2 regions of the Rhodococcus aetherivorans genome follow, and region 1 is predicted to be linked to the other one. Evidence: predicted binding sites of a transcription regulator. Region 1 holds the regulator's gene; the other holds the start of a gene.

Region 1 (17,754 bases):
TCCACGTCGGCGGGCAGCGCCGCCACCAGCCGGCCGGTGGTGGTGCCGGCGTCGAACACCACACTGCCGCCGGCGGGGGGAAGGTACCGGGCCGCCGCGGCGGCGATCCGGTCTTTCTGTGCGGCATGGGTGTGCTCGCGCTCGCTCAGCGCGGGTTCGGTCACCGTGAGCGCTGCGGTGGGGATCGCGCCGCCGTGCACCCGGCGCACATGGCCGAGCCGCTCGAGCAGGGCGAGGTCCCGGCGGACGGTCTCGGTGGTGACGCGGAAACGGGTGGCCAGATCGGCGACGGACATCCGTCCCCGTCGGCCGATCAGCTCGGCGATCGCCTGCTGCCGTTCCTCTGCGTACACGCCGGGCTCCTCACCGCCGAAATGTTGATTTATGTTGTTTTACGCCCGTATGTGTTGACATGTCAATGGTTCGGAGTAATCTCGATCACAGAATTACCCCGGAGGCCCATCCCGACACACCGGGCGGCGAGGAGGAGACATGGAGAAGGTGATTCCCGCAGCGGCGGAGATGTCGATCGTTCGGGGCACGCCCGTCGTGCCCGGGGTTGCCTACGGCCCAGTCGTGCGCCCCGCGCCGCGGCCGCAGATACCCGCCACGTTCGAGAGCATCCCGGACACCGCGCGCGACGCCGAGGCGGAGCGTTTCCGGGCGGCCGCCACCACCGTCGCGGACCGGCTGCGCAGCCGCGCCGGCCAGGCCTCAGGCGCCGCCGCCGAGGTCCTGCTCGCCAACGCCCAGCTCGCCGAGGACCGCGGCTGGCTCGGCGCCGTCGCCGCGAAGATCCGCAGCGGAGCCGGCGCGGTCGAGGCCGCCGTCGGCGCCACCGACCAGTTCGCCGACATGTTCACCAAGCTCGGCGGGCTGATGGCCGAGCGCGTCACCGACCTCCTCGACATCCGCGACCGCGTGCTCGCCGAGCTCAGCGGCCACCCCGAACCCGGTCTCGACCTGCCCGAGGAACCGTCGATTCTCTTCGCGGAGGACCTCGCCCCCGCCGACACCGCCGGCCTCGATCCGACCCGCGTGATCGGGCTCGCCACCACCCTCGGCGGGCCCACCAGCCACACCGCGATCATCGCCCGGCAGCTCGGCATCCCCTGCGTGGTCGCGGCGGCCGACCTGGACACCGTTCCCGCCGGCACCCGCGTCCTCCTCGACGGGGCCGCCGGTGAGATCCGTCTCGACCCCGACCCCGAAGGCGCGGCCGCTGCGGTCGCAACCGACCGCAGCGAGCGTGCGCGCATCGCGTCCTGGGCCGGCCCCGGCACCACCGCGGACGGTCATCGTGTCGAGATCCTCGCGAACGTGCAGGACGGCGCCGGTGCCCGTGCCGCCCGCGAGACCCCGGCCGAGGGGGTCGGCCTGTTCCGGACCGAGCTGTGCTTCCTGGACCGGGAAACCGAGCCGACCGTCGAGGAACAGGCCGTGATCTACGCGGAGGTCTTCACCGCCTTCGCCGGCCGGAAGGTCGTCCTGCGGACCCTCGACGCGGGCTCCGACAAGCCGCTGCGCTTCGTCAACCACCCCGACGAGCACAACCCCGCACTCGGGTTGCGCGGCATCCGGATCGCGACCGCCACCGAAGGACTGCTCGACCGGCAGCTCGACGCCGTCGCCGCCGCGGCCGCCCGCACAGGCGCCGCGCCGTGGGTGATGGCGCCGATGATCGCGACCGTCGCGGAGGCCGCGCACTTCGCCGCCGCCGTCCGCGCCCGCGACCTCGTGCCGGGGGTGATGGTGGAGGTGCCGGCTGCCGCGCTGCTCGCCGAACGCCTCCTCGAACACGTCGACTTCCTGTCGATCGGCACCAACGACCTCGCGCAGTACACGATGGCCGCGGACCGCATGTCGCCGCACCTCGCGGCCCTCACCGACCCGTGGCAGCCGGCCGTGCTGGCCCTGGTCGCCCGCACCGCCGCCGCCGGGCGCGCGGCCGGCAAGCGGGTCGGGGTGTGCGGGGAGGCGGCAGCCGACCCGTTGCTCGGCTGTGTCCTGACCGGCATGGGGGTCACCTCGTTGTCCTGTGCGGCAGCAGCCGTCGCCGGCGTCGGCTCCCGCCTGGCCACGGTCACCCTCGACCGGTGCCGCGAGGCCGCGGACGAAGTGCTCCGCACCGTCGACCCCGGCGAGGCGCGCGAGGCGGCGGCCCGCGTGCTCGCCTGACCGAGGTGATCCGCGTCGGGAGCGACCCCCGCGACCTGCTCCTGGAGCCGGCCGGCGCCTACCATTCCCCGTTGTGAACGAACAACTGAGGACGCGGACGGCCGGGTTCGGCTGGACCCTGCACGGCGACGGACGTCGCGTTGCCGACGGCGAGGTCGTCGCCCCGGACGAACGACTGTCCTGGCCCCGCACCGTGGGCATCGGCATGCAGCACGTGATCGCGATGTTCGGCGCCACGCTGCTCGTGCCGACGATCACAGGCTTCCCGGTCACCACGACGCTGCTCTTCTCCGGTGTCGGCACCGCCCTGTTCCTGCTGATCACCCGCGGCCGGGTGCCCAGCTATCTCGGCTCGTCGTTCGCGTTCATCGCGCCGCTGGCGGCCTCGGCCGGCGAGGGCCCCGCCGCCCAGCTCGGCGGCATCGTCGCCGTAGGAGTCGCCCTCGCGCTCGTCGGTCTCGTCGTCAAGGCGCTGGGGTCCCGCGTCGTCGACGCGCTGATGCCGCCCGTCGTGACCGGCGCGATCGTCGCCCTCATCGGCCTGAACCTCGCGCCGGTCGCGGTCGGATCCTTCGAGGCCCAGCCGCTCGTCGCGGCGATCACGCTGGCCGCGATCCTGCTCGTCACGGTGCTCGGCCCCGGCCTCGTCGGCCGCCTCGGCATTCTCGTCGGCGTGATCGTCGGCTGGCTCTTCGCCGCCGTCTCCGGCGGCCTCGCCGAGGAACGCGTCGCGGCCCTGCGCGACGCCGCGTGGTTCGGCCTGCCCGAACTGCGCGCCCCCGCGTTCGAGCTGTCCGTGGTGCTGATCGCCCTGCCCGTCGTGGTGGTTCTCGTCGCCGAGAACGTCGGCCACGTCAAGGCCGTGGCGGCCATGACCGGCCGCAATCTCGACGACGTCGCCGGCGACGCGCTGCTCGCCGACGGCCTGGCCACGACGCTCGCCGGGATCGGTGGCGGCTCGGGCACCACCACCTACGCCGAGAACATCGGCGTGATGGCCGCGACGCGGGTGTACTCGACCGCGGCGTACTGGGTGGCCGCCGCGACGGCCGTGGTCCTCGCCTTCTCCCCGAAGTTCGGTGCCCTCGTCTTCACCGTCCCGGACGGCGTGCTCGGCGGCGCCACCCTGGTCCTGTACGGCTTGATCGGCATCCTCGGCGTGCGGATCTGGATGGAGGCGAAGGTCGACTTCACCGATCCGGTCAACCTCACGGTGGCCGCCGCCGCGCTCGTGGCCGGGATCGGCGACCTCACCCTCACTGTGGGTTCCGTCGAACTCGGTGGCATCGCGTGGGGCTCGATCGGCATCCTGATCGCCTACCCGCTCCTGCGGCGATCGGCGGACCTGCGCCGCCGGCCGCCCGGCGTGTCCGGTCACAAATAACGCTCGTTCCTGTCAGCGTCAGACCCGTCCTCCGATGTCTACCGTGAGCGTGACGTACGTCATCGGATACAGGAGCGCACATGGAACGCACCCTCTTCGAGCCCGAGCACGAACTTTTCCGCGAGTCGTACCGGAAGTTCCTCGAGCAGGAGGTGGCTCCCTTCCACGAGCAGTGGGAGCAGGACAAGATCGTCGACCGTGAGGTCTGGAAGAAGGCAGGCGCGCAGGGCTTCCTGGGCATGGCCGTGCCCGAGGAGTACGGCGGCGGCGGTGTCGAGGACTTCCGCTACAACACGATCGTCACCGAGGAGACCACGCGCGGAGGTTTCAGCGGCATCGGTTTCATGCTGCACAACGACGTCGTGGCGCCGTACCTGCTGAAGCTGGCGAACGAGGAGCAGAAGCGGCGCTGGCTGCCGGGATTCTGTTCCGGCGAGATCATCACCGCGATCGCGATGACCGAGCCCGGCACGGGCAGCGACCTGCAGGGCATCAAGACCCGCGCGGTGCGGGACGGCGACGAGTGGATCCTCAACGGTTCCAAGACCTTCATCACCAACGGCATCAACGCGGACCTGGTGATCGTCGTCGCCTGCACCGACCCGGACAAGGGGGCGCAGGGCTTCTCGCTCCTCGTCGTCGAGCGCGGGATGGCCGGCTTCGAGCGCGGCCGCAATCTCGACAAGATCGGCCTCGCGGCGCAGGACACCGCCGAGCTGCACTTCACCGACGTGCGGGTGCCCGCCGCCAACCTCCTCGGTGAGGAGGGCCTGGGCTTCATCTACCTGATGCAGAACCTGCCGCAGGAGCGCCTGTCGATCGCCGTGGTGGCGGCGGCGGCGATGGAGGCCGTGCTCGAGGACACGATGCAGTACTGCCGCGACCGCAAGGCGTTCGGCAAGTCGATCGGCAGCTTCCAGAACACCCGGTTCGAGCTGGCGGAGCTGGCCACCGAGACCACCCTCGCGCGCGTGTTCGTCGACAGGTGCATCGAGCAGCTCAACGCCGGAACCCTGAGCGTGCAGGAGGCGGCGATGGCCAAGTACTGGACCACCGACAAGCAGGTCGAGCTGATCGACCGGTGCCTGCAGTTGCACGGCGGTTACGGCTACATGCGCGAATACCCGGTCGCGAAGGCGTATCTCGACGCCCGCGTGCAGAAGATCTACGGCGGCACCAACGAGATCATGAAGGACATCATCGGCCGCGGCCTGAATCTCTGACCGGCCCCGGGGCACCGGTCCCGGCCCGGAACGAGCACGGGCGGCGCCGCGATCCGCGGCGCCGCCCGCGCGCGTTCGCGGGGAGGAGCGAGGTCAGAGCTTGCGGATCACGGTGACGACCTTGCCCAGGATGACGGCGTCGTTGCCCGGAATCGGTTCGAACATCGGGTTGTGCGGCATCAGCCACACGTCCTTCTTCACGCGCTTGAACGTCTTCACGGTCGCTTCGCCGTCGAGCATCGCGGCGACGATATCGCCGTTGTCCGCGACGTTCTGCTGGCGCACCACCACCCAGTCACCGTCGCAGATGGCCGCATCGACCATCGATTCGCCGACCACCTTGAGCAGGAACAGCGAACCCTGCCCCACCAGTTCTCTCGGGAGCGGGAACACGTCCTCGACGGACTCCTCCGCCAGGATCGGACCGCCCGCCGCGATCCTGCCCAGCACGGGAACCATGGCGGCCGGCGTGGCGGACTCGGCGGCGGTGTCGACCCCCTCCGCCGGCTGCGCCTGCGGGGCCGCAGGCTGCGGATCGTCGAGGCCGCGCACGTCCACTGCCCGGGGGCGGTTCGGATCGCGCCGGAGGAAGCCCTTGCGTTCGAGGGTGCGCAACTGGTGCGCCACCGACGAGGTGGAGTTGAGGCCCACCGCGTCGCCGATCTCGCGGATGCTCGGAGGGTAGCCCCGTTCGGTGACCGATTCGCGGATCACCTCGAGGACGCGGCGCTGGCGTTCGGTCAGGCCGGCGGCCGGATCGGCGGTGGTCGTCCGGCTCCGCCCGGCCCGGGGATGGCCGTCCGTCATGATCGTGACCTCCGTGCGTCGTGTGTCGGATGTGCTGGATGTGATGGATCGAATCTAGCTCTCCGATGGCCGGTTATCAAACATCTGTTCGAGATTTTCGGCCGGTAGTGCTGACTTTGTCGGAGCGGCGTGGTACACATCGAACACACGTTCTTTCGAACAGGTGATCGAATTACTCTCGCCGTCGATCGAGCGGTGACCGAAGTTCCGCCGCGGGCCCCGTCCCGCGGACGAGCGACACGGAGGCCTCGATGAGGACATCAGCAGTTCGCCGCACCGAATGGAACGACACCCGGCACCACCCAGGCCAGTGCGACGACACCGGGCAGTACGACACGGGACACTACGACGACACCGGGCAGTGCGACACAGGGCCGTGCAACGACACCGGGCAGTTCGAGGACACAGGGCAGTTCGAGGACCCAGGGCAGTACGACACCGGACGGGACGGCGAGGGCCGGGCACGACGCTCCGCGGCGACGCACCTCGCCCGGCGGCCGCACGAGGCGCCGGACCGGCGGCTGCCGGTCCGCCCGGATCCGGGGGTGGTGGACTACCGGCGCGCTCCGGTCCGGGTCTCGCGCGTCCCGCACCGGCCCGCCGGGACCGCGCAGCCCGGCCTGCGCACCGTACTGGCGACGGCCCTGCTGACCGCGGTCGCGACCGCGGGACTGCTCGGGATTGCCCACCTGCGCACCAGCCAGGTTGCGGCCGGGGCCGCACGTACCGACGTCACCGTCGTGCAGGCGGGGGAGTCGCTCGGCGACGTCGCGGCGCGGGTGACTCCGGGTTTGCCCCGCCCCGAGGCGATCGAGCGGATCCTCGAACTCAATGCCATGTCGGACGGCCGTCTGCGGGACGGCCAGACCCTGCTCGTTCCGGCCTCCGCGCCGCGGTGAACCGGCATGGACGGGCGGGTACCGGATCCGGCCGACGATCCGGGTATGCAGGTATTGTCGACTCTTGTCAGTCACACCACCTCGTGTGGTCGCGCCGAGAGCGATTCGCCTGCCGGTGAGTCCGGTCTCGGGAGGACGGCATCGGTTCGACGCCGACGTCGCGGCCAGCACGGCTACGACGAAGGAATCGACATGTACTGCCCGTATTGCCGGCACCCCGATTCCCGCGTCGTCGATTCCCGCGAAGCCGACGAGGGGGCCGCGATCCGTCGCCGAAGGGCATGCCCCCAGTGCGGCAGGCGTTTCACCACCGTCGAGACGGCGGTGCTGTCGGTCGTCAAGCGCAGCGGCGTCACCGAACCGTTCAGCCGGGAGAAGGTGGTGCGCGGGGTGGCCCGTGCCTGTCAGGGCCGCGACGTCGACAACGACGCCCTCAACCTCCTCGCCCAGCAGGTCGAGGACGCGGTGCGGGCCAAGGGTTCCCCGGAGATTCCGAGCAACGAGGTCGGTCTGGCCATCCTCGGCCCGCTGCGGGACCTGGACGAGGTGGCGTATCTGCGATTCGCCTCCGTCTACCGGTCCTTCAGCTCCGCAGAGGATTTCGAGCGCGAGATCAAGGAACTGCGCGAGCACCAGCACCGACGCGAGACCGAGTCCCCGGACTGAGCGCCGCGCCGTTCGGCGCGCGCCGGGATCCTCGTCGCCGGATCAGCGAATCGCCGCGACGGCCTTGAGGATTCGCGTCTCCGAGATCGGCCCGCGGGTGCCGAGGTGCTGCGCGAACAGGCTGACCCGCAACTCCTCGATCATCCACGAGACCTCCACCACGTCGGCAGCCGTGGCCCGCTCCTCCGGCAGCCGGGCGAGCAGTCGGTCGTACTCGGCGTAGACCCGGTCCAGCACGTCCATGCCCTGCCGGTCGCGAAGCGCGCTCGCCGGCAGCGATTCGAGCCGGTGTGCCGCCGCCGCCAGGTAGCGGGGCAGGTCGGCCAGCCGGGCACTGCCGAGTTCGGCGACGAAACCCCGGAACAGCAGCGAGGTCAGCTGTTCACGCACGTCCTCGGCGGCCTCGCCGCGCACCCGTTCGAGCAGCACCTCCACCTCGTGTGCCCTGGCCAGGGCGGGGACGACGAGCTTCAGCAGCGCCGCCACCCGGCCCGGCAACTGGGCCCGCACCACCTTCGCCAGCGCGGTGAACTCGTCCGGTGTGCGCACCGGCTTGCCGTGCCGGGCGATCAGCTCGTCCACGGCGCACGCCCGGCAGTCCTCGAGCAGATCCTCGAACGAGCCGTCCGGATTGCGGCCGAGCGCCAGCCGTTCGCCGTTGCTCAGGCCCGACGTCGCGGCGCGCGCCTGCATCGGGACCGCCTCGAGCAGCAGAGCCCGCAGCCCGGTGCGCATCGCGGCCTGCTGCGCGTGCGGGGTGCTGAGCACCCGCACGGCCACGCCACCATCCTCGGCGACCAGCGTCGGATATCCGGTCACCTGCTGGCCGGCGACGGTGCGTGTGACCGTGGGCTCGAGGGTGCCGAGCGTCTCGGCTGTCCATACCAGTGCCGGCGCGCGCTCGGTGCTCGACGCCGCCCGGGAGACCTCGGCCTCGACACGGTTCGCCAGCTGCCTGCGCAGCGCGGTCAGGCTCTTGCTGCGCGCGAGTACGGCGCCGCGTTCGTCGACGGCCGCGAACGTCATCCGCAGGTGGTCCGGCAGGGCGGTCGGGTCGAAGTCGCTCGGCTCGATCCGCGCCGCGCCGAGCCGCGACAGCTCCCGCGCCATCGCGTTGACGAGCGGCTCGGAGCGCGGCTGCACGGACGCGAGGGCTGCCGCAGCGAAGTCCGGTGCCGGAACGACTTGGCGGCGAAGATGCTTGGGAAGCGTCTTGATCAGGGCGGTGACCAGCTCGACCCGCATACCGGGTACCGACCAGTCGAAGCCGACCGGCCGGACCCCGGCCAGCAGCGCGACGGGAATGCGGACGGTGACGCCGTCCTCCTCGGTGCCGGGCTCGAACTGGTAGGTGAGGGGGAACTGCAGATCGCCCTGCCGCCACGCGTCGGGGTAGTCGCCGCCGAGGACGGTGGGCGCCTCCTGGTTGACCACCGTTTCCGGGGTGAAGGTCAACAGGTCGGGATTCTTCTGCCGCTTCTTCTTCCACCACGCGTCGAAGTGCCGCGCCGAGACGACCTCCGGTCCGACGCGCTGGTCGTAGAACTCGAACAGGGTCTCGTCGTCGACGAGGATGTCGCGCCTGCGGGCCCGGTGCTCGAGCGCCTCCACGTCCTCGAGCAACTCACGGTTGGCGTGGAAGAACCTGTGGCGCGTCCGCCATTCGCCTTGGACGAGGGCATGCCGGATGAACAGCTCGCGTGAGGCCTCGCGGTCGATCGGGCCGTACTGCACGGGCCGTTGCGCGACCAGGGGAATGCCGTAGAGCGTGACCCGCTCGTAGGCCATGGCGGCCTCGCGCCTGGTGGACCAGTGCGGTTCGGAGTAGGTGCGCTTGACCAGGTGCGGGGCGAGCTTCTCGGCCCATTCGGGTTCGATCCGCGCGGTGACCCGAGCCCACAGCCGCGACGTCTCGACCAGCTCGGCGGCCATCACCCAGCGCGGCGGCTTCCTGGACAGCGACGAGCCGGGGAAGATCGCGAACCGGGTCCCGCGCGCGCCGAGGAAGTCCCGCTTCTCGCCCTCACGCACGCCGACGTGCGAGAGCAGCCCGGCCAGCAGCGACTGGTGGATCGCGTCGTGGCCGACGTCCTGATGCCGCGTCTCCCACCCGAGGTTGAGGGTGATCTGGCGCAGCTGGCCCTGCAGATCCTGCCATTCCCGGATCCGCAGCCAGTGCAGGAACTCGTCGCGGCACATCTTGCGGAACCGGCTGGACGACAGTTCCTTCCGCTGCTCCTTCAGGTAGTCCCACAGCTTCAGGTACGCAAGGAAGTCCGAGCCCTCGACGGCGAACCGGGCGTGCTTCTCGTCCGCCGCCTGCTGGAACTCGGCCGGCCGTTCGCGCACGTCCTGGATCGACAGCGCCGCAACGATGATCAGGACCTCGCGCAGGCACCCGTTGCGGTGACCCTCCACGATCATCCGCGCCATGCGCGGATCGACCGGCAACAGCGCGAGTTCGCGTCCGGTGCCGGTCAGTTTCGGTGGTTCGTCCTTCGACGGCGGTTCGAGCGCACCGAGTTCCTCGAGCAGCGCGACACCGTCGCGGACGGCCCGCGGGTCGGGGGCCTCGACGAATGGGAACGAGGCGAGGTCGCCGAGCCCGAGCGCCGTCATCTGCAGCACGACCGAGGCGAGGTTGGTGCGCAGGATCTCCGGTTCGGTGAACTCGGGGCGGGCCTCGAAGTCCTCCTCGGAGTACAGCCGGATACAGATGCCGTCGGCGACGCGGCCGCAGCGGCCGGACCGCTGCCGGGCGGAGGCCTGCGAGATCTCCTCGATGGGCAGTCGCTGGACCTTGGTGCGCACCGAGTAGCGGGAGATCCGCGCGGTGCCGGGGTCGACGACGTAGCGGATACCGGGCACGGTGAGCGAGGTTTCGGCGACGTTGGTGGACAGCACCACTCGCCGGCCGGTGTGTGGGGTGAACACCCGGTGCTGCTCGGCGGCGGACAGCCGCGCGTACAGCGGCAGGATCTCGGTGCCCCGTAGCTTGCGGTCGCGCAGCGCGTCGGCGGTGTCGCGGATCTCGCGTTCACCGGAGAGGAACACGAGGATGTCCCCGTCTCCCTCGGCGCAGAGTTCCTCGACCGCCTCACAGACGGCATCCACCGGGTCGCGGTCGACGAGCGCGTCGCCCACCTCGACCGTCAGGGGACGGTACCGGATCTCGACCGGATAGGTGCGGCCGGAGACCTCGACGATGGGCGCGGGCGTGCCGTCGGCCGCTGCGAAGTGGTTCGCGAACCGTTCCGGGTCGATGGTCGCCGAGGTGATGATCACCTTCAGGTCCGGCCGCCGGGGCAGCAGTTCCTTGAGGTAGCCGAGGATGAAGTCGATGTTGAGGCTGCGTTCGTGGGCCTCGTCGATGACGAGGGTGTCGTAACGGCGCAGCAGCCGATCGCGCTGGATCTCGGCGAGGAGGATGCCGTCGGTCATCAGCTTGATCAGCGTCGAGTCCGACACCCGGTCGGTGAACCGGACGGTGTAGCCGACGGTGTCGCCGAGTTCGGAGTCGAGTTCCTCGGCGATGCGCTCGGCGACCGCCCGGGCCGCGATGCGGCGCGGCTGCGTGTGCCCGATCAGGCCGCGGACGCCGCGGCCGAGTTCGAGGCAGATCTTCGGGATCTGCGTGGTCTTGCCGGAGCCGGTCTCGCCGGCGACGATCACCACCTGGTGGTCGCGGATCGCGGCGGCGATGTCGTCCCTGCGCTGCGAGACCGGGAGGTTGTCGGGGTAGGTGACCGTCGGCACGCCGGCCGCCCGCGCCGCGAGCCGCAACCGCGCCTGCTCGATCTCGTCGGCGATCTTCGCCAGCGCCTCGGGTCCGCGGGCGCGGTCGAGCCGCCGGCGGATGCGGTGCTCATCGCGCAGCGATACCTCGGTGAGGCCTGCCTTCAGGTCGCGACGGGTCGCCCCGGGCGGGGCGGGGGAGCGCGGGGTCTCGGGTGAGGTGGACATGCTGAATCAACAGCCTAGCGAAGCGCGGACCGTCGCCGCGCGGCACCCGCGGACCGTCGCCGCATAGGATGGCAATTTCATCGCCGTTCGTGGAACAGGAGCAGATCGTGGGCGCGTTGTGGCACGGGTTCGCAGACATGGGTGTCGTCGAGCGGGACGGTGCGTTCGTCGTCGCGCGCGGAGAGGGCGCCTACATCTGGGATTCCGCCGGCACCCGCTATCTCGACGCGACCGCCGGCCTGTGGTTCGCGAACGTCGGCCACGGCCGCTCCGAGATCGGTGACGCGGTGGCGGCGCAGCTGGCGAAGGTGGCGCACTACTCCAACTTCGGTGACCTCGCCGCGGAGCCGACCGTCGAGCTGGCCGAGCGGCTCGCGACGATCGCTCCCGTTCCCGGCAGCAAGATCTTCTTCACCTCGGGCGGTTCCGATTCGATCGACACCGCGGCCAAGCTGACGCGCCGCTACTGGCAGGAGATGGGCCGGCCGGAGAAGACCCTCGTCGTCAGTCGCGAGAAGGCTTACCACGGCATGCACGTCGGAGGCACGTCGCTCGCCGGGATCCCCGTCAACGCCGAGGGGTACGGGAACCTGTGGGACGACGCCGCGAAGGTGGCCTGGGACGACGCGAAGTCGTTGCTCGCCCTCATCGAGCGGGTCGGCGCGGACCGGATCGCGGCGTTCTTCTGTGAGCCGATCATCGGCGCGGGTGGGGTGTACCTGCCGCCGGAGGGCTATCTCGCCGAGGTCCGCGACATCTGCCGCGAGCACGACGTGCTCTTCGTGGTCGACGAGGTGGTCACCGGCTTCGGCCGCATCGGCGGGTCGTGGTTCGCCTCTGGCCGGTTCGGACTCGAACCCGACCTGATCACCACGGCGAAGGGCCTCACCTCGGGGTACGTGCCGATGGGCGCGGTGTTCGTGGCGCCGAAGGTGGCCGAGCCGTTCTTTGCCGGCGGGGTGTGGTGGCGGCACGGCTACACCTACGGCGGGCACGCCGGTGCCGCCGCGGCTGCCCTGGCGAACCTGGACATCATCGAGCGCGAGAACCTGCTCGACGAGTCGGCGCGGTTGGAGCGGACCCTGCACGAGAAGCTGTCCCCGCTGGCCGAGCACCCGCGCGTCGCGGAGGTCCGCAGTGGTCTCGGCGCCGTCGCCGCAGTGCAGCTCGCCGACCCGGGTGAGGCGCTGGAGTTCGTGAAGGCGCTTCGGCGGCACGGGGTTTCGAGCCGGGCGGCGGGACAGGGTGCGCTGCAGATCTCGCCGTCGTTCGTGATGACGGACGAGCAGGTGCAGGGCCTCGTGGACGGGTTCTCCTCGGCCCTGGGTTGATCGACGATCGAGCGGCGCCGACCGTTCGGCACCGGCACCGCGGGTCGCGTCAGCGGCGGGGGCGGAGCCGTTGCAGCACAGTGCAGATCCGCTCGCGCAGTCCCGTGGGCACGTCGTCCAGCGGTACCGCGCCCTGCGTGTCGTGCGCGGCGGCGACGCGGGCGTAGCGGTCGTGGAGCACCGTGCGTACCTCGTCGGGCGTGTGGGCGCGTCGTCTGCGCTCGTCGCGCGCGACGACTGCGCCCGTCGCCGCGACGCCGACCACACCGGCGAGTCCGACGAGCTTCCACCACTGCCTGCCCTTCAATGCCATGGGCGCGAGCCTAGACGGTAGGGATTGGGCTGGGGCCGCGCTCACCTGGGACCGATGCTCGCCACCGTCGATCGGCGCGATCGCCCGGACGCTCCGGCCGAACAGTGTGCCTCAGGGCCTGTCCGGTACTCCGTTGCGTCCCTGCGCGGCCGTATCCGGCTGCGGGCTTGTCCGGAATTCGAATCGGCTGCCGACGGCATTGGGGTGGAAGGCGTCCGGGAGGGCGGTGAACAGCGCGTGCTGCGCCTTCCACGACGTGCAGTGGGCGGGCACGACCACGGCCGGATCCGCCGCGGCGAGGGCGGTCACCGTCCGGGGGACGATCGGGCCGTCGCGGAGATGGAACCCGCCGAGGACGGCATGGAGCCGGCCGACCCCGGTGAGCCGCTCGGCTCGGCGTCGGTAACTCGAAGGCGCCGTCGGGACCGACGATGCGCCGCCTCGTCCAGAAGTCGGGGTGCACGAGGATCGGCAGGTGCCGGGAACCGAGCCGGCGGGCGAGGCCCTGCAGACCCATGACGTGGTCGAAGTGGCCGTGGCTGAACACGATCGCCTCGATGCCGTCCGGGGAGATCGCCAGCCGATCGAGATTCGCCATCAGGCCGTCCGGCGTGGCCCCCGCGTCGTAGAGCACGCGGTGCGTGGTTTCGCCGACCCGGACCTCGATCAGTACGGAGAACCCGTGCTCCGCTCGGAGGAGGTCGACAGTCCGGAATCCGACCGCCAGATCGCTGGGGACGATCGGGAGCGGACCTGCCGATCCGGCCGGCCCCCAGCGGCGGACGGGCCCCACGTCGGGCAGCAGCACGTCGGAGGAGTTGTCCACCAGCGTCGTCACATCGACCGCGTCGACCGGCCGGAGCTCCACCCGTACGGGGTCCCGCTCCGGCAGCTGTCCGGCGGATCGTCGATCGCGGGTCTCCGCTCCCGTCCTCACGCCCTCCTCCTTCCGGTGGATACGGTGAAACAGCCTTCGGCCGGCCGGGCCGTCAGTGCTCGGGGCCGAGGTCGGTGAAATCGGGACGGAAGGGCGCCTCGCTGCCCGTCCGCAGATCGAACGTGCTGCGGTTCTGCGTGAGAATGTCCGTGCCGTAGACGTGGATCGAGATCGCATCGGTCCCGTCGAGTGCCTCCACCGAGTGGATCGTTCCGTCGGGAACGACGGTCACCGTGCCCCGCGGGTTCACGAAGGTGTCGGCAACCTGGAGCCGGGCCCTGCCCGGCACACTCCCGTCGTCGAGCCGGCGATACCACGTCTCCCGTTCCCGGCCCCGATACACGCCGACCACGGCCCACGCGCCGTGATTGTGCGCCGGAGTGCTCACTCCGGCCTTGAACACCGCCACCAGGATCGACAGGTGCCCGTCCGAGGCCCGGTAGAGGGGGTACAGCACCCAGTCCCGCGTCTCGGGACGCTCCTGGTACTGCGGGTCCAGCCAGTCGCTGTCGTCGGCGACTGCTGCGGCCAGAACCGCACGGACCGCCTCCGGTCCGTCGCGCAGTGCGGACGCCTGTCGGAGGCGGGGGATCAGATCGTGGATCGACTGCCGGTGGCCGACTTCGGTGTGCCTGTTCATGATGCACCTCCTGCAACCGCTCTCGAAGAGAACGGTATGCGCACAACAGTGATGAATGCATCGGTACCAGTACGGACGTCGCGCGCCGTCCCGGTGGTGCCGGGCGCCGGCTCACAGACCGAATTCGACCGCCCGCCGCACCAACTCCACCCTCGAGTTGATGCCGAGCTTCGCGTAGATGTTGGCGAGGTGGGTCTCCACGGTTCGCTCGCTGATGAACAGGCGCCGGCCGATCTCGGGGGAGCTGAGTCCGGCGACCGCCAGCGCGCCCACCTCCCGTTCGCGGGTGCTCAGGGCCTCCGGCCCCCAGGCCGGGCGGTCCCGGCGGCCCCGCCGTACCCCCGTCAGGAAGGCCTCGATCTCGATCAGCACCGCGTCCATGTCGCCGATCCAGGGCCAGTGATCGATCCCGGGCAGTTCGACGAGTGTCGCGCCCGGAACGCGCGCCGCGACGTAGCGGGAATGCTCGACCGACAGCCACGGATCGTCGACGTGGTGGAGCAGGAGCGTCGGCACCCGAATCTCGTGCAGCCTCGGACGAAGATCGGTCGCGGCGCAGAGCCGGAACAGGTCCCGTGCCTGCGCCGGGCCCGCCGCCGCCCGGGCGTGACGCGCGAACCAGGATCGATACCGCTCGTCCCCGGCCAGGGTCGGATTCATCGACGCGATGCCGGAGCCCGTCGCCCACCCCTCGTCGATGCCGGCCAGGACCGACGAGAAGAACTCCTCGCTCCACCCCGCCGCATACCCGTCGTCCTCCAGGAGCCGGGCATGGGCGTCCCACAGGATCATCGAACGTGTGCGGCCGGGGTACTTCAACGCGAACGAGGTGCAGATCCCGGCGCCGACGGCGACCCCGAACAGGGTCGCCCGCCGGGACCCGGCGGCGTCCATCACGGCGCGGATGTCCTCGACGCAGGCGTCCATGGACACCTCCTCCCGCGGCACGTCCGACAGGCCGGTGCCCCGCTTGTCGAACCAGATCAACCGGGCGAACGACGCCAGGCCGCGCAGGAAACGCGCGAAGAACCGCTCCTCCCAGGCGAGGTCGAGGTGCGAGACGAATCCCGGAACGAAGACGAGGTCGGGTCCCGCCTTGCCCAGCACCTGGTACGCGATGCTGACATCCCCGCTGGCGGCGTACCGGACCTCGTGGTCCATCCCTGCACCGTAGCGCCGTCTGCCGCGCTGTCAACCTCGGGTGAGGCGCAGCGAGGCGGGGCAGCGACGGCGGGCCGGCCACCACCTCCCGTGCTCGGCGGCCGGATCCCGTTACCTCCCCGCGTGAGAGGCTGTCGGTCATGCAGCAGCGGAGCTCAGCGCAGTCCCGGATCACCCTCGACGAGGCGGTGGAACTGACCCGCACCGGCGACCTCTGGATCTTCCGCGGCAGCAGCCACGCCGACCGGGCGATCCAGACGCTGACCAACGCCCCCGTCAACCACGTCGGCATGGCGGTGGTCCTCGCTGATCTGCCACCGCTGATGTGGCATGCCGAGCTGGGCAGGAGCCTGCCGGACATGTGGACCGGCCGGCACCACCGCGGTGTGCAGCTGCACGACCTGCGCGAGGCGGTGCAGGTGTGGAGTGCCCGGTACGGGCAGCGCGGCTGGCTGCGCCAGCTCGGCGTCGAGGTGACGCCGGAGCAGGAGGATCAGCTGCTGCGCACCGTCGCCCGGCTGGACGGCACGCCGTTCCCCTCGACGGGCCGGCTGGCGGGGCGCTGGTTCGCGGGCCGGCTGCCGTGGCGGAAACGCACGTCGGATGCGGGTCTCGAGCGCGCGTACTGCGCCGAGGTGGTGGGCGCGACCCTGGAGGCGATGGGGCTGCTCGAGCAACGCGGGCGCGGCAGCAACTGGTACGACCCCGGACGGTTCTGGAGCGGGGACCGGTTGCCGGCCGCGCCCGGGGTCGCATGGGGGCGCGAGATCGAGGTCGTGCCTCCCGAAAACGGGTGAGGGGCTGGTGCGCTCGGTCGCCCCGCCGAAGGCCCACGCCGCCGGATAGGCCCGTTTGCCGGGCCCGCGCGACGACTTCGCGGGATCATGAGCCCATGTCGCGTCCCGCCATCGCACTGCAGGTCTACGTCCTCGACACGCCGGACCCGTCCGGGCTGGCCTCGTTCTACGCCGTGCTGCTCGGCTGGGACATCGACGACGCCGCCACCGACGACGACTGGGTCCAGTTGCGCGCCCCGGCCGGCGGGGGCCTGGCGTTCCAGCTGGCCCCCGAGTTCACCCCGTCGACGTGGCCGGACGACCGGGTCGGGCTGCAGGCACACCTGGACCTCGAGGTCGACGACCTCGACGCCGCGGAGGAGTGGGTGCTGCGGCACGGCGCAACCCGCGTCGTCGGGCCCAACCCCAGCCCGACCTTCCGCACCTACCGGGATCCGAGCGGCCACCTCTTCTGCCTGGTGCGGTCCGCGTGAGCGGTCCGTGTTCCGGCCCGGGGCCTCCCGGGCGGCTACCGGCGCCGGCGCGCCCGTCCGGCGCTCTTCGGCCGGCCCGCGTTTCCGCGGCGGGTCTTCGGCTTCTTGTCGCCGACCACCTTCTTCGGCTGCGATCCCTGCCGCTCCCCGCGCCGTTTCTGCTTCGGCTGGGACTCGTCCTGCCGGCCGCGGGAGCTGTTGGCGGTGCGGCCGCGCACGATCCCGACGAACTCCTCGACCAGATCGGTGGTCCGCTCCGAAAGCCACACCAGGCCCACCTGCGACTGCGGGGCATCGGTCACCGGCCGGTACGTCAGATCCTTGCGGTGGTACAGCCGGGCCAGCGACTGCGGCACGACCAGCACCCCCACCTCGGAGGCGACGTACGACACGGCCGTCTCCGTCGTGGCCGGGCGCTCGAACGCCGCCTCTCCCGGCAGGCGCGCCCAGTCCAGCACGTCGTCGCGCGGATGCAGCACCGTTTCCTCCGCGAGATCGGCGACGCTCAGTTCGTCGACGGCCGCGACGGCATGCTCCTCGGGTACCACCACCACCGATACCTCGGTGTAGAGATTGATCACCGACAGCCCCTCGCGCGGCAGCGGCAACCGCAGCACCGCCGCGTCGACCGTGCCGTCGCGCACCGCGGCCTCGCCGTCGGCGGCGTCCACGGGCACCAGCTCGAGGGGGACGTCGGGTATCCGCTCCGCCCACACCCGCACCCATTTCGCGGGGGTGACCCCGGGGACGTAGGCCAGCCGGAACACCGGGGCGGACTCTTCGCTCACCCGCTCAGGCTAGCGGCCCGTGCGTCCAGCGTCCGCCGAGCATCGTGCCCCACACCGGCATCGCGGCCAGCTCCGCACCGGAGCGGGGCAGCGTGTCCGCGTCGAGCACCACCAGGTCGGCGACGTCGCCGACGGCGACGCGGGCACGACCACCGGTGGACGCGGCCAGCGCCACCTGCAGGTCCAGTTCGTGC
Region 2 (4,382 bases), 360 kb from region 1:
CCTGGCCACGCAGGCCCGAGCTGGTCATACGGGTCAGCAGCTCACCGGGACCCATGTCCAGGATCCACGAGGCGCCGGCCGCGACGGCGTCGTCGACGAGGGCGACCCAGTCGACCGGGTCGACGAGCACTTCCTGCGCCAGCGAGCGGGCGAGGTCCGCGTCCAGGCCGCAGCGGGCGGCCCAGTCGGCGACCTGCTCGACCGCGTCGGCGAGAGCGGGGTGGTGGAAACCGATCTCGGCGGAGACCGGCTCGAAGGTCGGGGCGAACACGGCACCGCCGCGCTTCTTCGCCTCACGCTCGCGGGTCTCCGCGGCGGAGATCTCCTCGCAGCGCTGCTGCACGCGAGCCAGGGCGGCCGGCGGGCCGGACAGCACGACGCGGCGGCGGGCGTTGCGGATGGCGACGACCGCGGAGCGCTGCGGGTCCTGGTCGGCGAAGACCTCGGCGACGACGGCGCGCAGGCGCTCGGGGTCGACGTTCGCGACCGCGAGCATCGGGAAGCGCTCGGCGCCGGCGATGATGCCGCGGCGACGGCCGACGAGGGTGGCGGCGGCACCGATGAGCTGGGCGATCGCGAGGATCTGCCCGTCCTTGGCGCCGGCGGCCTCGGTGGCCGCGACGGCCAGCACGCCCTGCGAGTGGCCGATCACGGCGGCCGGGGCCTGGGCGGTCACGTCGAGGCCCTGGTTCGCCAGCGCGCGCAGCGCGGCCACCTGGGTCAGGAACACGCCGGGCAGCGAGACCGCGGCGGAAGTCAGCGTGGACTCGGAGGGGCCGGAGACGGGCGTCTCGTCCTCGTCGGCGACCTCCTGCTCGAGCATCCAGGCGATGGGGTCGAAGCCGCTCGGGCGCACGACGACGAGGTCGTGTGCGACGGGCGCGAGCAGCGCGGTGGCCTCGTTGACCAGTTCGGTCAGGACCGGCTCGAGCCCGTTGTCGCGGCTGAGTTCTTCGAGGGAGCTGAGCCAGGGAGCGCCCTGACCACCGAAGGCGAGTGCGTAGGGCTCCCCGGCGAGGAGCTTGTCGACCAGCGCGCCCTTACGGGAAGCGGGGGCGTTGCCCCGGTCACTGGCGCGTCGTGATGCCTTCGAGTTCCGTCCGTTGTCGGCTGGTGTGGTCTCGTCGATCGTCACGCGTGTAGTTCCTCTCCTGAACACCGCAAGGGCGTGGTCTCGTGGCCGCCCGCGCCGCCGTTGGCGTTCTGATGGGCTCTGATCTGCTCGTTCGGGCTACCCAAGAGTGACACAAAATCATGAGGGGTTCCTCATGTTTTGTTCCGCGCGGGTTACCTCCCCCGAAGGGGCACGTGAGATCACTCACAGGAGGTCGGAGAAGTGACCGGTTGGTAGGGAGAGTCCGCGCAGGCTGCGCGGCTACATGGACGTCCATCAACCTGAGGAATCCCTCAGGTTTATCGTTACACAATCGTTACCATCTTGACTGACCGCGAAACGCGTGCATGAGGGCACTTTCGGCAATTTGTCGGCGCCGTCCGATACAGTCCCGCGCATCGAACATACATTCGATCCAGGGGGGATGATGGGACGGTCGACGAAGTACACACGGGAAGTCCTCGAGGATGCGGTCCGAAACTCGACGAGCGTTGCGGGGGTCATGCGCTACTTGGGCCTGGTGCCGAGCGGGGGTTCGCACCATCACCTCAGTCGCCGGATCAAACGGCTGGGCATCGACACGTCGCACTTCACCGGATCGGCGCACACCAAGGGCAGTCATGCCCTGAACCGTCTCGCATGGAGGGAGGTGCTTGTCTGCAAACCGACCGGCGCTCCCCGACAGAGACCGAATCTGCTTCGCCGCGCCCTCATCGAGTCCGGTCGTCCCTACAAGTGCGAGGGGTGTGGCATCGGCACTGAATGGTGCGACTACCCGATAACGCTCCATGTCGACCACATCGATGGGAATCCGAATGATTCCCGTCCGGAGAACATCCGCTTCCTGTGCCCCAACTGCCACAGCCAAACCCCGACCTGGGCCGCGAGAAAACGCTTTGGCGCCCGATAGGTCGAGCGAGGAAGGACGGATGTAGTCGCGTATGGTGACGCTGGTAAGCGCGAGTGGCGGAACAGGCAGACGCGCGGCGCTTAGAACGCCGTGTCTTCGGACGTGGGGGTTCAAGTCCCCCCTCGCGCACCACGTGACCTCGCCCACGGCCCCCGACCGCTCTTGGCAGGTCGAGGGGCCGCTCGGGTACTTTTGATGACGTGTCCGAGAACCGTCCGCCGCGTCGCCTTGCCCTCGTCGTACTGGTGGCGGTCGCCGCGGCCGGCTGTCTCGGTCTGGGTTTCTGGCAATGGACACGGTTCGAGGCCGTGGGCGGCACGTTCCAGAACCTCGGCTACGCCCTGCAGTGGCCCGCCTTCGCCTTCTTCTGCGTCTACGCCTACCGCCGGTTCGTGAAACTCGAGACCGAGGACGCCGAGAGCCAGGCCACGGGTGCACCGCGCGCGTCGGAACCGAAGGAACCCACCGAGATCCCCGAGGATCTCCTCCCCCAGCGGCCCCGCACTGGGCTCGATCCGAACGCGGCCGTCGATCCGGACGACCCGGAGGCTCGGCAGATGCTGGAGTACAACGATTACCTCGCGCAGCTTGCGCGCAGGTCCGATAGGAGCGCTCAGTGAGCACGACCCCCGAGCAGGCACCCGACCAGACGAGCGGTTCGACCGCGCCGCAGTCCCGTCCGGAGGCCGACCGGAAGAAGATTGCCTCGGCCCTGACGCGGTACCGCGCGCTCGCCTGGATCACCGGCGTGTGGCTGCTCGTGCTCACCGGCGAGATGGTCGCGAAGTACATCCTGAAGGTCGAGAACGTCCCCGGCTGGATCGCCGTGGTCCACGGCTGGGTCTACGCGGTGTATCTGGTGCTCACGCTCGACCTGGCGATCAAGGTGCGCTGGCCCGCGGGCCGCACGATCGGCACCCTCCTCGCCGGCACGATCCCGTTCCTGTCGTTCTTCGTCGAGCACCAGCGCACGAAGCAGGTCAAGGCCGACTTCGGCGTCTGACCGGCCGGCCGATCGGCGCGCGAAACAGCAAGCCGCCCACGCGATTGCGTGGGCGGCTTCTTGTTTCGCGTGGGAGCGCAGGCTTCGCGCCGCGGCGGCGGGCGTCAGCGGGCGAGCGCTGCGAGATCGGGCACCAATCGTGCCAGTGCGCGCCCGCGGTGCGACGAGGCGTCCTTCTCCTCGGCGCTGAGCTCGGCGGCGGTGCGCTCCTCCCCCTCGGGCCGGAACACCGGGTCGTAGCCGAAACCGTTGGCGCCGCGCGGGCTGTGGACGATGGCGCCGCGCCACTCACCGCGCACGACGTGCACCGCGATCTCGCCGTCGTCACCGGGAACGGCGAGGGCACAGGCAGAGACGAATGCCGCGCCGCGGCGCTCGTCGGGAACGTCCTGCAGCTGCCCGAGCAGCAGTTCGGTGTTGGCGTGGTCGTTGCCGTGCCGCCCCGACCACCGGGCGGAGAGCACCCCGGGCATCGCATTGAGGGCATCGACCTCGAGTCCGGAATCATCTGCGACGCACGGCATTCCGGTCGCCGCCGCGCCGTCGCGCGCCTTGGCGGCCGCGTTCTCCTCGAACGTCGCGCCGGTCTCGGGCGCCTCGTCGTAGGGCGGCACGGCGTCGAGTCCGACGAGGTCGATCCCCTCGATCCCGGCGGCGTCGAGGACGCGCCGCAGTTCGCGCAACTTCTTCGCGTTCCGGCTCGCCACGAGCACCTGCACCCTGTCAGACACCGAACTTCTTCCTGGTCCGCTCGGGGGTCACGGGCTGCGGCAGCGTGCCCGGGTAGGGGGCGTCGAGCGCCTGCTTCTGGATCTCGCACAGTTCGGCGATGCCGGCGAGCGCGGAGTCGAGCATCTTGTCGAGGGTGGACCGGGCGAACGTCGCACCTTCGCCGGTCCCCTGGACCTCGACGAGGGTGCCGGTGTCGGTGGCGATGACGTTCATGTCGACCTCGGCGCGCACGTCCTCCTCGTAGGGCAGGTCGAGGCGGACGCGGCCGTCGACGACTCCGACGCTCACGGCCGCGATGGCGCACGAGATCGGCTGCGGGTCGGTGAGCCGGCCCGCCGCGCTCAGCCACGCGACGGCGTCGACGAGGGCCACGTAGGCGCCGGTGATGGCGGCGGTGCGGGTGCCGCCGTCGGCCTGCAGGACGTCGCAGTCGATGGCGATGGTGTTCTCGCCGATGGCGGCGAGGTCGATGCAGGCGCGCAGGGCGCGGCCGACAAGGCGGCTGATCTCCTGGGTGCGGCCGCCGAGCTTGCCCTTGACGGATTCGCGTCCGCTGCGGGTGTGGGTGGCGGCGGGGAGCATCGCGTATTCGGCGGTGAGCCAGCCGAGACCGGAGCCCTTGC

What was found. Region 1 encodes LexA, which represses DNA repair genes until DNA is damaged. Its sites were predicted from a motif close to CGAACANNTGTTCG; they were not measured.
Region 2: OCS65_RS18570 (HNH endonuclease signature motif containing protein) is a predicted target of LexA. The motif match lies at 1,514-1,527, and genes of this name have one in related genera.

Annotation. Positions count from the first base shown of each region.
Region 1 is NZ_CP106982.1:3,743,801-3,761,554, reverse strand. Features, by position in the region: gene OCS65_RS16935 (DeoR/GlpR family DNA-binding transcription regulator) at 1-353, opposite strand, end outside; gene ptsP (phosphoenolpyruvate--protein phosphotransferase) at 493-2,178, shown strand; gene OCS65_RS16925 (uracil-xanthine permease family protein) at 2,252-3,562, shown strand; gene OCS65_RS16920 (acyl-CoA dehydrogenase family protein) at 3,643-4,785, shown strand; gene lexA (transcriptional repressor LexA) at 4,879-5,592, opposite strand; gene OCS65_RS16910 (LysM peptidoglycan-binding domain-containing protein) at 5,844-6,491, shown strand; gene nrdR (transcriptional regulator NrdR) at 6,684-7,157, shown strand; gene hrpA (ATP-dependent RNA helicase HrpA) at 7,200-11,120, opposite strand; gene OCS65_RS16895 (aminotransferase family protein) at 11,189-12,451, shown strand; gene OCS65_RS16890 (hypothetical protein) at 12,501-12,764, opposite strand; gene OCS65_RS16885 (hypothetical protein) at 12,876-13,073, opposite strand; partial or broken gene OCS65_RS29955 (MBL fold metallo-hydrolase) at 13,099-13,398, opposite strand; gene OCS65_RS16875 (cysteine dioxygenase family protein) at 13,754-14,341, opposite strand; gene OCS65_RS16870 (alpha/beta fold hydrolase) at 14,453-15,502, opposite strand; gene OCS65_RS16865 (hypothetical protein) at 15,643-16,299, shown strand; gene OCS65_RS16860 (VOC family protein) at 16,395-16,772, shown strand; gene OCS65_RS16855 (LysR substrate-binding domain-containing protein) at 16,808-17,560, opposite strand; gene OCS65_RS16850 (amidohydrolase) at 17,565-17,754, opposite strand, start outside.
Region 2 is NZ_CP106982.1:4,113,612-4,117,993, forward strand. Features, by position in the region: gene OCS65_RS18565 (type I polyketide synthase) at 1-1,135, opposite strand, end outside; gene OCS65_RS18570 (HNH endonuclease signature motif containing protein) at 1,542-2,024, shown strand; tRNA gene OCS65_RS18575 (tRNA-Leu) at 2,072-2,156, shown strand; gene OCS65_RS18580 (hypothetical protein) at 2,225-2,644, shown strand; gene OCS65_RS18585 (DUF3817 domain-containing protein) at 2,641-3,027, shown strand; gene rdgB (RdgB/HAM1 family non-canonical purine NTP pyrophosphatase) at 3,132-3,740, opposite strand; gene rph (ribonuclease PH) at 3,751-4,382, opposite strand, start outside.